DNA from 4 places in the Streptomyces sp. NPDC007264 genome. Region 3 is predicted to be linked to each of the others. Evidence: riboswitches for the same ligand, from Rfam matches in the RefSeq annotation. Region 3 holds a riboswitch; each other region holds the start of a gene.

Region 1 (3,199 bases), on a different contig from region 3:
GCGCGGGCAGGGTCACCTGCCGCCAGGCCGCGAACCGGGAGGCGCCGAGGACGCGCGCGGCCTCTTCCTGGCGCGGGTCGAGCTGCGCCCACAGACCGCCGACCGTGCGGACGACGACCGCGTAGTTGAAGAAGACATGGGCGAGCAGGACGGCCCACACGGTGGTGTCGAGCCGGACGCCCCACAGGTCGTCGAGGAGTCCGCCACGGCCGACGAGGGCGAGGAAGGCCGTGCCGACCACGACGGTCGGCAGCACGAACGGGACGGTGACGACGGCGCGCAGCACCTCCTTGCCCGGGAACGCGAGGCGGGCGAAGACGTAGGCACCGGGGAGCGCGACGAGGAGCGTCAGGGCGGTCGAGGCCAGCGCCTGCCAGGTGGTGAACCACAGCACGTGCCGCATGCCGGGCTGCGCGAGGACGTCCACGACGGCCCCGGGGTGCCACGCCCCGTCGGCGTGGAGGCCACGGGCGACGATCGCGGCGACGGGGTAGGCGAAGAAGAGCGCGAAGAACGCGACCGGCAGGGCGATGAGCCCCCACCGCGCCGCGTTCCCGCGCCTCCTCGGGTCTCCTTCGGTACGAGCTACTTCAGTACGAGCGAGGTCCATGCCTTGACCCACTGGTCGCGGTGGGCGGCGACCTCGGCCGGGGCCATGGTCTCGGGGTCCTTCGCCGCGGGCCCGTACGCGGTGAACTCGGCGGGCACCGCGGCGCCCTTCACCACCGGGTACACGAACATGTTGAGCGGCATGTCCTGCTGGAACCTCGTGCCGATCAGGAAGTCGAGGAACGCCTTGCCGCCCTTGGTGTTGTGCGCGTTGCTCAGCAGGCCCGCGAACTCGATCTGCCGGAAGCAGGTGCCGTCGGCGACACCGGTGGGCGCCGTCTTCGGGCGGGGCTCGGCGTAGACGACCTCGGCGGGCGGGGAGGATGCGTACGAGACGACGAGCGGCCGGTCGCCGCCCGCCTTCCTGCCGCCGGCGGATCCGGAGAACTCCTGGTCGTACGCCTGCTCCCAGCCGTCGACCACCTTCACGCCGTTGGCCTTGAGCTTCTTCCAGTACTCCGGCCAGCCCCGGTCGCCGTACCGGGCGGCCGTGCCGAGCAGGAAGCCGAGGCCGGGCGAGGAGGTGGCGGCGTTCTCGGTGACGAGCAGGTTCCTGTACGCGGGCTTGGTGAGGTCGTCGAAGGAGGCGGGCGGGGCCAGCCTGTGGTCGGCGAAGTACTTCTTGTCGTAGTTGACGCAGACGTCGCCGAAGTCGACCGGTGTGACCCGGTGCTTGTCGCGGTCGAGCTGGTACTGCCCGCCGACTCGGTCGAGGCCCTCGGCCCGGTACGGCTGGAACAGCCCGTTGTCGAGCGCCCGGGACAGCAGCGTGTTGTCGACGCCGAAGAAGACGTCGCCCTGCGGGTTGTCCTTGGTGAGGATCGCCTTGTTGACGGCCTGTCCCGCGTCGCCGTCCTTGAGGACCCGGACGCGGTAGCCGGACTCCTTCTCGAAGGCCGCGACGACGCTCTTGGACGCGGCCCACGAGTCGTGGCTGACGAGGGTCACGGTCGTGGAGTCGCCGCCGCTGCCGCCGGTGGAGCCGGACGAGCCGCACGCGGACAGCGTGACCATGCCCAGCCCGACGACCGCGGCCGCGAACTGCCTGCCGATGTTGTTCACTGACATTCCTCCTGGAGGTGACCAGGAAGAGACGCGGCCCCGCCCGGGAACGCGGAGCGGACCCGGGCAGGGCGCAACAGCCTGAATGGAGACCGAACTTCCTACCCAGAATGACCTGGGCGAGGTTCAGAGGGTCTGCGGTCGTTCCCGCACTCTCAGCGCTGTGGCGCTCCCCTGTCGGAATATGAAGATGTGCTTACGGGGGTCAGACTACCGTCCTACCGCTCGCCGGCCGCCAGCTGCCCGCACGCTCCGTCGATCTCCTGGCCCCGGGTGTCCCGGACGGTGACCGGTACCCCGTAGGCGGCGATCGCCTCGACGAACGCCTTCTCGTCCTCGGGCCGCGAGGCGGTCCACCGGGAGCCGGGCGTGGGGTTCAGCGGGATCAGATTGACGTGCACGGGCTTGCCCTTGAGCAGCCGACCGAGCAGATCGCCGCGCCACGCCTGGTCGTTGATGTCCCGGATCAGCGCGTACTCGATGGACAGCCGGCGCCCGGACCTGGCGGTGTACTCCAGCCCGGCGTCCAGCACCTCGCGCACCTTCCACCGCGTGTTGACCGGGACGAGGGTGTCCCGCAGCTCGTCGTCCGGGGCGTGCAGCGAGATGGCGAGCCGGCACTTGAGGCCCTCGTCGGTGAGGCGGTGGATGCCCGGCACCAGGCCCACCGTCGACACGGTGATCCCGCGCTGGGACAGCCCGAGCCCGTCCGGGGCGGGGGCGGTGAGGGCACGGATGGCGCCGACGACCCGCCCGTAGTTGGCCAGGGGCTCGCCCATGCCCATGAAGACGATGTTGGACAGCCGCGCCGGACCGCCCGGGATCTCGCCGTCGCGCAGCGCTCGCATGCCGTCCACGATCTGGTGCACGATCTCGGCGGTGGACAGGTTGCGGTCGAGGCCGGCCTGCCCCGTGGCGCAGAAGGGGCAGTTCATCCCGCAGCCCGCCTGCGAGCTGATGCACATGGTGACCCGGTCGGGGTAGCGCATCAGCACGGACTCGACGAGCGTCCCGTCGAACAGCCGCCACAGCGTCTTGCGGGTCGTGCCCCGGTCGGTCGACAGATGCCGGACGACCGTCATGAGCTCCGGCAGCAGCGCCTCCTGGAGCCCGGCGCGGGAGGAGACAGGGATGTCGGTCCACTGCTCGGGGTCGTGCGCATACCGCGCGAAGTAGTGCTGCGCGAGCTGCTTGGCGCGAAACGGCTTCTCACCGATCGCGGCGACCGCCTCCTTGCGCTCGGCGGGCGTGAGGTCGGCGAGGTGCCGCGGCGGCTTCTTGGCTTCGCGCGGCGCGGTGAAGGTCAGTTCTCCGGGCTTGGGCATGGTGCGTCCAGTGTCGCAGATCCAGTCGGGTGACCTGGGGCTGTCGCTCGCTACGACTGTCGTTAGTAGTCGCCACCGGTCGCTGCTGAGCGGCCTCGGACGGCCCAGGGACGGCCCAGGAATGAACCGAGCCGGGAGCGGAGATCGGAAGCTGCTCCGCCGACCGACACCCGTCACTCAAGCGGCATGGGAGCGACCGGGAG
Region 2 (3,199 bases), on a different contig from region 3:
TGCGGCGCCGTAACGGTTCCTCGCAGCGGTACGGCAGATCCCCAGCGGGGTGCCGTAACGCTTCTGCACGGCGCTCCCGCGCGAGTCGACTCAGTGCCTGCGGCGGCGACCTCTTCCCCCACGAGCGGGCGCCGCAGTCCGGGCGGCCGGGGCGGCGGCGGTCGAGCGGTCCGCCGAGACCACGAGGGCGGCCAGCGCCGTGGTCACCGGCACCGAGGCGACCAGACCGATCGAGCCGACGAGCGTCCGTACGATCTCCTCGGCGACCAGCTCGCTGTCGGCGACCGTGACGACGCTGCTCTGCGCGATCGAGAAGAGCAGCAGCAGGGGCAGGGCGGCCCCCGCGTAGGCCAGGACGAGCGTGTTGACGACCGAGGCGATGTGGTCGCGGCCGATGCGGATTCCCGCGCGGTACAAGCCGCGCCAGCCCATCGACGGATTGGCCTCGTGCAGCTCCCAGACCGCGGAGGTCTGCGTCACCGTCACGTCGTCGAGGACACCGAGGGAGCCGATGATGACGCCGGCGAGCAGCAGACCGCTCATGTCGATGGACGGGTACAGGCCGTGGATCAGACCGGTGTTGTCGTCCGTGTTGCCGGTCAGCGCCGCCCAGCCGATGAACCACGAGCCCAACACACCGATCAGCGACAGCGAGACGAGCGTGCCGAGCACCGCCACCGAGGTGCGGGCCGACAGGCCATGACACATGTAGAGGGCGATCAGCATGATGGCGCTCGACCCGACCACGGCCACGACCAGTGGATTCGAGCCCTGCAGGATCGCCGGCAGGATGAACAGGCTCAGCACCAGGAAGCTGACGGCCAGCGCGACGAGCGCCATCACGCCGCGCATCCGGCCCACGATCACCACGGCGACGGCGAAGATGCCGGCGAGCAGCGCCATGGGGAAGGAGCGGTTCACGTCGGTCACCGAGTACTGGAGGTCCTTGGGCGCGGAAGGCTCGTACGCGACCACGACCTTCTCGCCCTGGTGCAACTGCCGTGACTGGTCCGGCTGGACGATCTCCGTGAATGTGCGGCCCTTGTCCTTGCCGGTGTCGACGCGCACCGTCGCCTTGTGACAGGCGCCGGCCGACTCCTGGAGGGCGGAGGACCCCTCAGCGGTGGAGGTGTCACCGGTCGGCGTGTCCCCCGAGGCGTTCACGGACTTGCAGTCCACCGCCACCAGCTTGGCGACCGTGGCCTGCTGGGACTGCCGGTCGAAGCCGACGCCGGTGCGCTTGTGCGCGGGGACGCCGTCGGGCCACAGCACCGCCAGACCGACCACGACCGCCACCGTGAACGGGATCAGGATCGCGGCGATGACGCGGCGCAGGTGCCGCGACACGGGGGCCGCGGGGCCATGGCCGTGGCTGTGCGCATGGCCGTGGCCGTCGCCGGCGCCATGGCCGTGGGGCGGCTCGGAGGGCAGGGGCGGAGGCGGGTGCTGTGTCGTGGTCACGGACCGAATCATCGCAAGAGTGCGCGAGGCCCACTGTTCAGCTTGCCCGAAGAGACGCTAGCGTGAGAGGACCTTTGCACACGCGGGAGCTCGGAGCACCGGGCTGAGAGGGCGCTGACCTCCGCAGACGCGATGTTTCACGTGGAACATGGCGAGCGGACACCGCTGCGTCGACCGCTGAACCTGTTACCGGGTAATGCCGGCGTAGGGAGTAGGTCTCATGACCATCAAGGACGCACGCACGCCTGCCTCCGTTCAGGACGACTCGTCCCAGGAGGCCGGGAAGTCCATCGGCTGGCACAAGGGATATGTCGAGGGTTCGCGCCCCGACCTCCGAGTGCCGGTTCGCCAGGTGCATCTCACCAACGGGCGGTCGGTCACCCTGTACGACACCTCGGGCCCGTACACCGATCCACTCGTCGAGACCGACGTCCGCAGGGGCCTGGCGCCGTTGCGGGAGAACTGGATCGTCGCCCGCGGCGACACCGAGGAGTACACGGGCCGTCCCGTCCGCCCCGAGGACGACGGAATCAGGCACACCGCGCCCCGCGGTGGGCTGCGCAACCTCGACGCGGTGTTCCCGGGCCGGCCGCGCCAGCCGCGCCGCGGCCGTGACGTGCAGGCGGTGACACAACTCGCGTACGCACGCCGAGGGGAGATCACCCCCGAGATGGAGTTCGTGGCGCTCCGGGAGAACGTCTCCCCAGATGTCGTCCGCGAGGAGCTCGCGGCAGGCCGTGCGGTGCTCCCCGCCAACGTCAACCACCCGGAGAGCGAGCCGATGATCATCGGCAAGCGGTTCCTGGTGAAGGTCAACGCCAACATCGGCAACTCGGCGGTGACGTCCTCCATCGAGGAGGAGGTCGAGAAGATGACCTGGGCGACCCGCTGGGGTGCCGACACGGTCATGGACCTGTCCACCGGCCGCAACATCCACACCACCCGCGAGTGGGTGCTGCGCAACTCCCCCGTGCCGATCGGCACGGTGCCGCTCTACCAGGCCCTCGAGAAGGTCGACGGGAAGGCCGAGGAGCTGAGCTGGGAGATCTACAAGGACACGGTCATCGAGCAGGCAGAGCAGGGCGTGGACTACATGACGGTCCACGCGGGCGTCCGCCTGGCGTACGTGCCGCTGACCGCGAACCGGAAGACCGGCATCGTGTCGCGGGGCGGCTCGATCATGGCGGCGTGGTGCCTCGCGCACCACAAGGAGTCCTTCCTGTACGAGAACTTCGAGGAACTGTGCGAGATCCTCGCGGCCTACGACGTCACGTACTCGCTGGGCGACGGCCTGCGGCCGGGCTCGATCGCGGACGCCAACGACGAGGCGCAGTTCGCGGAACTGCGGACTCTCGGGGAACTCAACCGCATCGCCCGGCGTTTCCACGTGCAGACCATGATCGAGGGCCCGGGGCACGTCCCGATGCACAAGATCAAGGAGAACATCGACCTTCAGCAGGAGATCTGCGAGGGTGCTCCGTTCTATACGCTCGGCCCGCTGACGACGGACGTCGCACCGGCGTACGACCACATCACCTCCGGCATCGGTGCCGCGATGATCGCCTGGTGGGGCACGGCCATGCTCTGCTACGTCACGCCCAAGGAGCACCTGGGCCTGCCCAACCGAGACGACGTCAAGACCGGCGTCATCACCTACAAGATCGCGGCCCACGCCGCCGACCTCGCCAAGGGGCATCCCGGGGCGCAGGAGTGGGACGACGCGCTGTCCGACGCGCGC
Region 3 (3,199 bases):
GTGGATACCGCGCTCGCGCAGTGACCGCTCGCGGCGGCGGGTGTCGGCGAAGTGGGCGTTGCCACCGTCGATGATCATGTCTCCGGGCTCCAGGAGCGGGGCGAACTCCTCGATCACCGCATCGGTCGCCGCGCCCGCCTGCACCATGATCATGAGACGGCGCGGACGCTCCAGCGCCGCCACGAACTCCTCGGCCGTCTCGGCGGCCACGAACGCGCCCTCGTGCCCGAACTCCTCGACCAGTGCCTTGGTCCTGGCGGGGGTGCGGTTGTGCACGGCGACGGTGTACCCGTGTCGCGCGAAGTTCCGGGCCAGGTTGCGGCCCATCACCGCGAGCCCGGTGACGCCGATCTGCGCGGTCGCCTGCATGCTGTGCTCCTTGGGTCCGGATCCGCGCCGCCCGCGCGTGCGGCGGGCGGTGCGGATGTCGCTCGGTACGGCTCGTGCCGCTGTACCGATCGAGTACGGACGGCGGGGCGGGAGTTGCTCACCGCACGGAGCGGCACCTCGGTCGGGAGGACCGGCGCGGCCCCATCCGCTCAGGTCCCGGGGTGGGGGCGCGGCGCCGCGGCCTCCCGCACGCCCCCGTGCGCAGCCGCGGCTTCCCCGCACGCCCCCGTGCGCAGCCGCGGCCTCTCTCACGCCCTCGTGCGCAGTCGCCACCCGTGGTCCACCGGCCCGATCCCGGCGCCCAGCGCGAACCCCGCGGCGATCGCCGCCGTGACGTACTCCTTGGCACGCCGCACCGCCTCCGGCACCGCGAGGCCCTCCGCGAGCCCGACCGCGACGGCGGAGGCGAGGGTGCAGCCGGTGCCGTGGGTGTGACGGTTGTCGTGGCGCGGAGCGCGCAGCCAGTGCTCTTCGCGGCCGTCGGTGAGCAGGTCCACCGCCGCCCCGCCCGGCAGATGTCCGCCCTTCACCAGCACCCACCGGGGCCCGTACGCCAGCAGCCGCGCGGCCGCACGGCGCAGACCCGGCTCGTCGGTCACCGTGACACCGGTCAGCTCCGCCACTTCGTCCAGGTTCGGCGTGGCCACCGTGGCCAGCGGCAGCAAGCGGGTGCGTACGGCGTCCAGCGCGTCGTCCGCGAGCAGCCGGTCGCCGTGCTTGGAGACGCTCACCGGGTCCACGACGACCGGGGCCGCACGGTCCGTGAGCAGTTCGGCCACGGCCGTGACGAGCGCGGGCGAGGCGAGCATCCCCGTCTTGACCGCCTGGACGCCGATGTCGCCGACGACGCTGCGGTACTGCGCGCGCACCGCCTCCACGGGCAGTTCCCAAGCGCCCTGCACACCGAGGGAGTTCTGGGCCGTGACCGCGGTGACCACGCTCATCCCGTGGGCGCCGAGCGCCAGCATGGTCTTCAGATCGGCCTGGATCCCGGCGCCGCCGCCCGAGTCGGACCCGGCGATCGTCAGGACACGAGGCGGGGCGCTCATACGAGGGCCACCGGGAACGCGGCGGAACCCCCGGGAGCGCGGGGAGCGGTGGGCGTCCGCCCGTCGAGGACGACCCGTGGGCCGTCAGCGGGCCGGGAGCGGGAAACACGCGCCGATGGCATGGAAGACATCCCTCCGCCAGTGCGAACTGGTTCAGGTTCGACGGGTGTGATCTCAGCCCGCAGGGGCACCCCGTGTCCGGTACGGCGCACAGACTAACCCGGGACCGGGGAACTGCCGCGCGCAAGGGCCGCCGCGGCCCTTGCGCGCGGCACCGCGCGCCCGCCCGACGCCCTTCAGGCGGCGTGCTCCAGCACGTCCTCGGCCAGCTTCCGGTCCAGGGCCGCACGCACCAACGCGGCGGCCAGCACGGCGGGTTCGGTGTCCCCGGCGAGCTTCAGCAGCTTCCCCGGGTCCTTGGGCAACCCGAGCCGCTCCGCCCCCGACAGCGCCTTGGCGTCCAGGTGGGGGGCCACCTCCGGCCAGACCCGCTGCGCCTCGCGCAGGAAGATGTCCGCACCGGCCGGCCCCATCCCCGGTATCTCCTGGAGCAGCCGGCGCAGGGCCGCGACGTCCCCGTCGGCCTCCTTGCGCAGGCGCCGGAGGTCGCCGCCCCAGCGCTCCTCAAGCAGTTCGGCGCCGTTGCCGAGCTGGGTCGCCGTCCGTTCGTCGTAGCGCCGGTAGCCGCCCCGCCCCAGGGCGTCGACGCGCTCCTGCCAGTCGGAGCCGGCCATGCGGCGCGGGTCGCTGAGGTTCGCGTCGTGCAACGCGCGCGCCGCGGCGAGGGCGACCGACGCGCGGATGCGGGCGCTGAGCAGCAGGGCCAGCAGCAGCAGCCGATAGAGCGGCTGCGGTGTGTCCTCGAGCCGGATGCCCGCCTCCTCGGCGTAGGTGCGCCCGTGCTCGGTGACGAGTTCCCGGATGACGCCGGCCGTGTCGCTCGTGCGGGTCATGACGGCCTCATCGTGGCGGCTCGAGCGGGTCGTGGCCGAGCGTCGTCGTCCCGGGTCCGCGGCCGGGCCGCCGGCTCCTGGGAGGTCGTACGGCACCACCGTTCATCGTGCGCTTCTCCTTGCCGCTCGGTGTCTCATGGTCCGCAGCAGATCGGCGCGTTCGTCCTCGCCGGTGCCGCCCCACACGCCCGCCGTCTGCCCGCTGCTCAGTGCCCAGGCCAGGCACTGCGCGATCACGGGGCAGCGGCGGCAGACGCGTTTGGCGGCGGCGATGTCGTCGAGGGCCGGTCCCGTCGTCCCGACGGGGAAGAACAGTTCGGGGTCCTCGCCCCTGCATGCCGCGTGCCGCAACCACTCCATGCGCGCCCGGGTCCCCAGGACGGATCGGGCGAAACAAGGCCGAGGACGGCGACGCGGGGTCCCGGGATCTTCCCAGCCGACCCGCGGCGGTCTATAGTCCAAAACTAGCAGTGCTAATTAACTATCACCGTCCGACCAGGAGTCCCGTCGTGCGCACCGTCCACTTCGCGGCAGCCCGTCGCACCCCCATCGGCAAACTCCGCGGCGCCCTGGCCTCCGTACGGCCCGACGATCTGGCCGCGACCGTGATCCGCGGCCTGATGGCCGACGTGCCGGCCCTCGACCCGGCCCGCATCGACGACGTCTACTGGGGAGCCGCCAACCAGGCCGGCGAGGACAACCGCAACGTCGCCCGCATGGCCGTGCTGCTCGCCGGCCTGCCCGAGTCCGTGCCGGGCGCCACGGTCAACCGGCTGTGCGCCTCCGGCCTGGAGGCCGTGACGACCG
Region 4 (3,199 bases), on a different contig from region 3:
GCGCGCGAGGCGGGCGGTGAGCACGGCCTCGCCCGCGGTGAAGCAGCCCGCCGTGTTCGGCAGCACCCTGATGCCCAGCCTGTCGAGCACGGACAGCACGGAACCGTGCACCGTGGCGTCCACGCGGCGCATCGCCACGGTCGTCAGCTCCGTGCCGGACGCCACCAGGGCCCGCTCCAGCACATCGAGGCTGGGCGCGCCCCCGGTCCCCATGATCAGCCGGGACGAGAAGGTCGTACCACCGAGGACGAAGGGATCGTCGGCCATGGGTCAGCCTCCTTGGACGGCGGTGAGGACCTCGACGCGGTCCCCCTCGCGGAGGGACGTCGACGACCACTGGCCGCGCGGGACGACGGTTTCGTTGACGGCGGCGGCCACGCCGGAGGGCGCCGCCGAGAGGGTCCGCACGACCGCGTCGAGCGCGGTGCCGGGAGCCACCTGCCGGGGCTCCCCGTTGACCGAGATGTTCATGCGGGCTGCTCCGTGAGCGCGGCGGCGAAGCGCCTGGGGGTGAAGGGGCGGGCCTCGTCCGGAAGGTCGCCGGTGGTCAGGACGTGCGCCATGACGTCGCCGGTGACCGGCGTGAGCAGGACGCCGTTGCGGTGGTGGCCGGTGGCGAGCAGCAGGCCCTCCAGGCCGCTGGGGCCGAGCATCGGCGCGTTGTCCGGAGAACCGGGGCGCAGCCCCGCCCGGGTCTCGGTGAGCGGCAGCTCGGTGATCCCCGGCATCAGCTCGTGCGCGTCCCGCAGCAGCTCGTACACCCCGCCCGCGGTGACCGTCGTGTCCCAGCCCAGTTCCTCGCTGGTCGCCCCGATGACCAGTTCGCCGTTCTCGCGCGGCACGAGGTACAGCGGGCCGCCGCGGACGACGGCCCGCACGGTGCGGCTCAGGAAGGGCGCGTACGGCTCCGGCACGGTCAGCCGCACCACCTGGCCCTTCACGGGTCGCACGGGCGGCACCACCTCGTCGGGGACGCCCGCGAGCCGTCCGCTGAGGCTGCCCGCGGCCAGGACGACCTGCCCCGCGGTGAGGTCGGTGCCGTCGGCGGTCGTGACCCCGGCGGCCCGCTCCCGTACCACCGAGAGCCGCTCCGCCCTCGTCCGGTGGAAGACCACCCCGGCGCGCTCGCAGGCCGTCACCAGGGCCGCGGCGAGCCGGCGCGGGTCGATCTGGTGGTCGCCGTCGACCCTGAGCCCTCCGCGCACGCCCGGCGCGAGCATGGGCTCCAGCCGACGGCACTCCCGCCCGCTCAGCCACTCCGACTCCAGGCCGGACTGCTGCTGCAGGGCGTGCAGTTCGCGCAGCTGGGCGCGGTCGTCGGCGTCGAGCGCGACGGCGAGCGTGCCGCAGCGCCGGTAGCCGAGGTCCAGGCCGGCGGCCTCGGTCAGCTCGGCGGCGAAGTCCGGGTAGCGGCGCGCGGACTCCAGATTGAGGCCGAGCAGCGTCTGCTCGCCGTAGTGCAGTTCGGTGACGGCGGCGAGCATCCCGGCGGCCACCTGGGCGGCTCCACCGCCCGGTCCGGGATCCACCACCGCCGTGCCGAACCCGCGCTGCGCCGCCCGCCAGGCGGTCACGAGCCCGATGATCCCGCCCCCGATGACGAGGACGTCCGACGTGGTCGACACGTCGTCCGATGTACGCGACATGGGCGTCCAGCCCCTCCCTTCGCCGGCATGACCCGGATCAGGTTCGTACGGTCGGAGGCCGTCCAGCCTCCCTCTCAGCCCGGTGCGTCCGGGCTCCCGCGAGTGCTTACGGTGCCACCCTAGCCCGTGCCGTACAGCGCGGTAAGGGAGCCTCCGCCCCGGTGGCCGCGGCGTGTGCGGAGGCTGTGGAACACATCACCCGGCACGCAGGCTGACTGACAAATCGTCAGGTGTCTATGGTGATCAGGTGAGCGAGCAGAGGCAGCAACAGGGTGGTGCGGTCCGGCACGTCGTCGTCGTGGGCGCGGGCATGGCCGGGGTGCAGACCGCGGTCGCCCTGCGGGAACAGGGCTTCACCGGCGACGTGAAGCTGATCGGCGCGGAGCCGCACCAACCCTACGACCGGCCGCCGCTGTCCAAGGCCGTCCTGCTCGGCAAGGCGGAGGGCTCCGCCTTCGACATCGACTTCGAGGCCCTCGGCATCGAGCTCCGGCTGGGCAGCGAGGTGCTCGGCGTACGCCCCGGCGACCACGAGCTGGACACCGCGCAGGGCCCCGTCCCGTACGACGTCCTGGTCATCGCGACCGGAGCGGAGCCGATCCGGCTGCCGGGCGCGGAGGGTGTCCCCGGGGTGCATCTGCTGCGCACCCTGGACGACGCCGAGCGGCTGCGGCCGGTCCTCGCGCGGCAGCACGACGTCGTCGTCGTGGGCGCGGGCTGGATCGGCGCCGAGTTCGCCACCGCCGCGCGCGAGGCGGGCTGCGCGGTGACCGTGGTGGAGGCGGCGGACCGGCCGCTCGCGGGGGTGCTGCCCGCCGAGGTGTCCGCCCCGATGACGGCCTGGTACGCCGACAGCGGGGCCGAGCTGCGCACGGGCGCGCGCGTGGAGCGCGTCGAGCCGGGGGCCGTGGTGCTCGACGACGGCTCCAGGGTGCCCGCGGACGCCGTGGTCGTGGGCATCGGGGCGCGTCCCGCCACCGCGTGGCTCGCCGGGTCGGGCATCACCCTGGGCGTGCACGGCGAGGTGCTGGCCGACCGGCACCTGCGCGCGTCGGCGCCGGACGTGTACGCGGTCGGCGACTGCGCGTCCTTCCCCTCGGGGCGGTACGAGGAGCGGCTCCTCGTGCACCACTGGGACAACGCCCTCCAGGGACCGCGCGCGGTCGCCGCGAACATCATCGGGCAGGCCCCGGTGGCCTACGACCCGGTGCCGTACTTCTGGTCGGAGCAGTTCGGCCGCTTCGTCCAGTACGTGGGCCACCACGCGTCCGCCGACACGCTGGTGTGGCGCGGGGACCCGGGGGGCGCCGCGTGGACGGTGTGCTGGCTGCGGTCCGGCCGCCTGGTGGGCCTCCTGGCGGTGGGCCGGCCCCGGGATCTCGCCCAGGGCCGCCGCCTGATCGAGTCGGGCGCGCGGATGGACCCGGACCTGCTGGCGGACCCGTCCCGCCCCTTGAAGGAGGCCACGGCGTAGGTCGCGGGGACGCGCCGTGTTCCTCCGCAGGAGGCAACCGGCCCCCGGCCGGAGGAGCCCCGCTTCCGACTGTCAGTCC

The links. A riboswitch is a leader RNA that binds a small molecule or an ion and turns the genes downstream of it on or off. The one in region 3 is predicted to bind thiamine pyrophosphate.
Region 1: linked by a shared signal. The riboswitch ahead of ACFYMU_RS14990 (thiamine ABC transporter substrate binding subunit) and the one ahead of thiD (bifunctional hydroxymethylpyrimidine kinase/phosphomethylpyrimidine kinase) in region 3 are both predicted to bind thiamine pyrophosphate.
Region 2: linked by a shared signal. The riboswitch ahead of thiC (phosphomethylpyrimidine synthase ThiC) and the one ahead of thiD (bifunctional hydroxymethylpyrimidine kinase/phosphomethylpyrimidine kinase) in region 3 are both predicted to bind thiamine pyrophosphate.
Region 4: linked by a shared signal. The riboswitch ahead of thiO (glycine oxidase ThiO) and the one ahead of thiD (bifunctional hydroxymethylpyrimidine kinase/phosphomethylpyrimidine kinase) in region 3 are both predicted to bind thiamine pyrophosphate.

Annotation. Positions count from the first base shown of each region.
Region 1 is NZ_JBIAFD010000007.1:333,307-336,505, reverse strand. It holds gene ACFYMU_RS14995 (ABC transporter permease) at 1-610, opposite strand, end outside; gene ACFYMU_RS14990 (thiamine ABC transporter substrate binding subunit) at 586-1,677, opposite strand; TPP riboswitch at 1,752-1,857, opposite strand; gene rlmN (23S rRNA (adenine(2503)-C(2))-methyltransferase RlmN) at 1,890-2,996, opposite strand; gene ACFYMU_RS14980 (hypothetical protein) at 3,170-3,199, opposite strand, start outside.
Region 2 is NZ_JBIAFD010000001.1:81,122-84,320, reverse strand. It holds gene ACFYMU_RS00390 (YibE/F family protein) at 91-1,461, opposite strand; TPP riboswitch at 1,534-1,689, shown strand; gene thiC (phosphomethylpyrimidine synthase ThiC) at 1,682-3,199, shown strand, end outside.
Region 3 is NZ_JBIAFD010000008.1:30,208-33,406, reverse strand. It holds gene gndA (NADP-dependent phosphogluconate dehydrogenase) at 1-369, opposite strand, end outside; gene thiD (bifunctional hydroxymethylpyrimidine kinase/phosphomethylpyrimidine kinase) at 639-1,439, opposite strand; TPP riboswitch at 1,553-1,644, opposite strand; gene ACFYMU_RS15505 (endonuclease) at 1,736-2,392, opposite strand; gene ACFYMU_RS15500 (WhiB family transcriptional regulator) at 2,495-2,752, opposite strand; gene ACFYMU_RS15495 (thiolase family protein) at 2,902-3,199, shown strand, end outside.
Region 4 is NZ_JBIAFD010000006.1:409,292-412,490, reverse strand. It holds gene ACFYMU_RS13285 (thiazole synthase) at 1-267, opposite strand, end outside; gene thiS (sulfur carrier protein ThiS) at 271-471, opposite strand; gene thiO (glycine oxidase ThiO) at 468-1,646, opposite strand; TPP riboswitch at 1,644-1,756, opposite strand; gene ACFYMU_RS13270 (NAD(P)/FAD-dependent oxidoreductase) at 1,894-3,120, shown strand.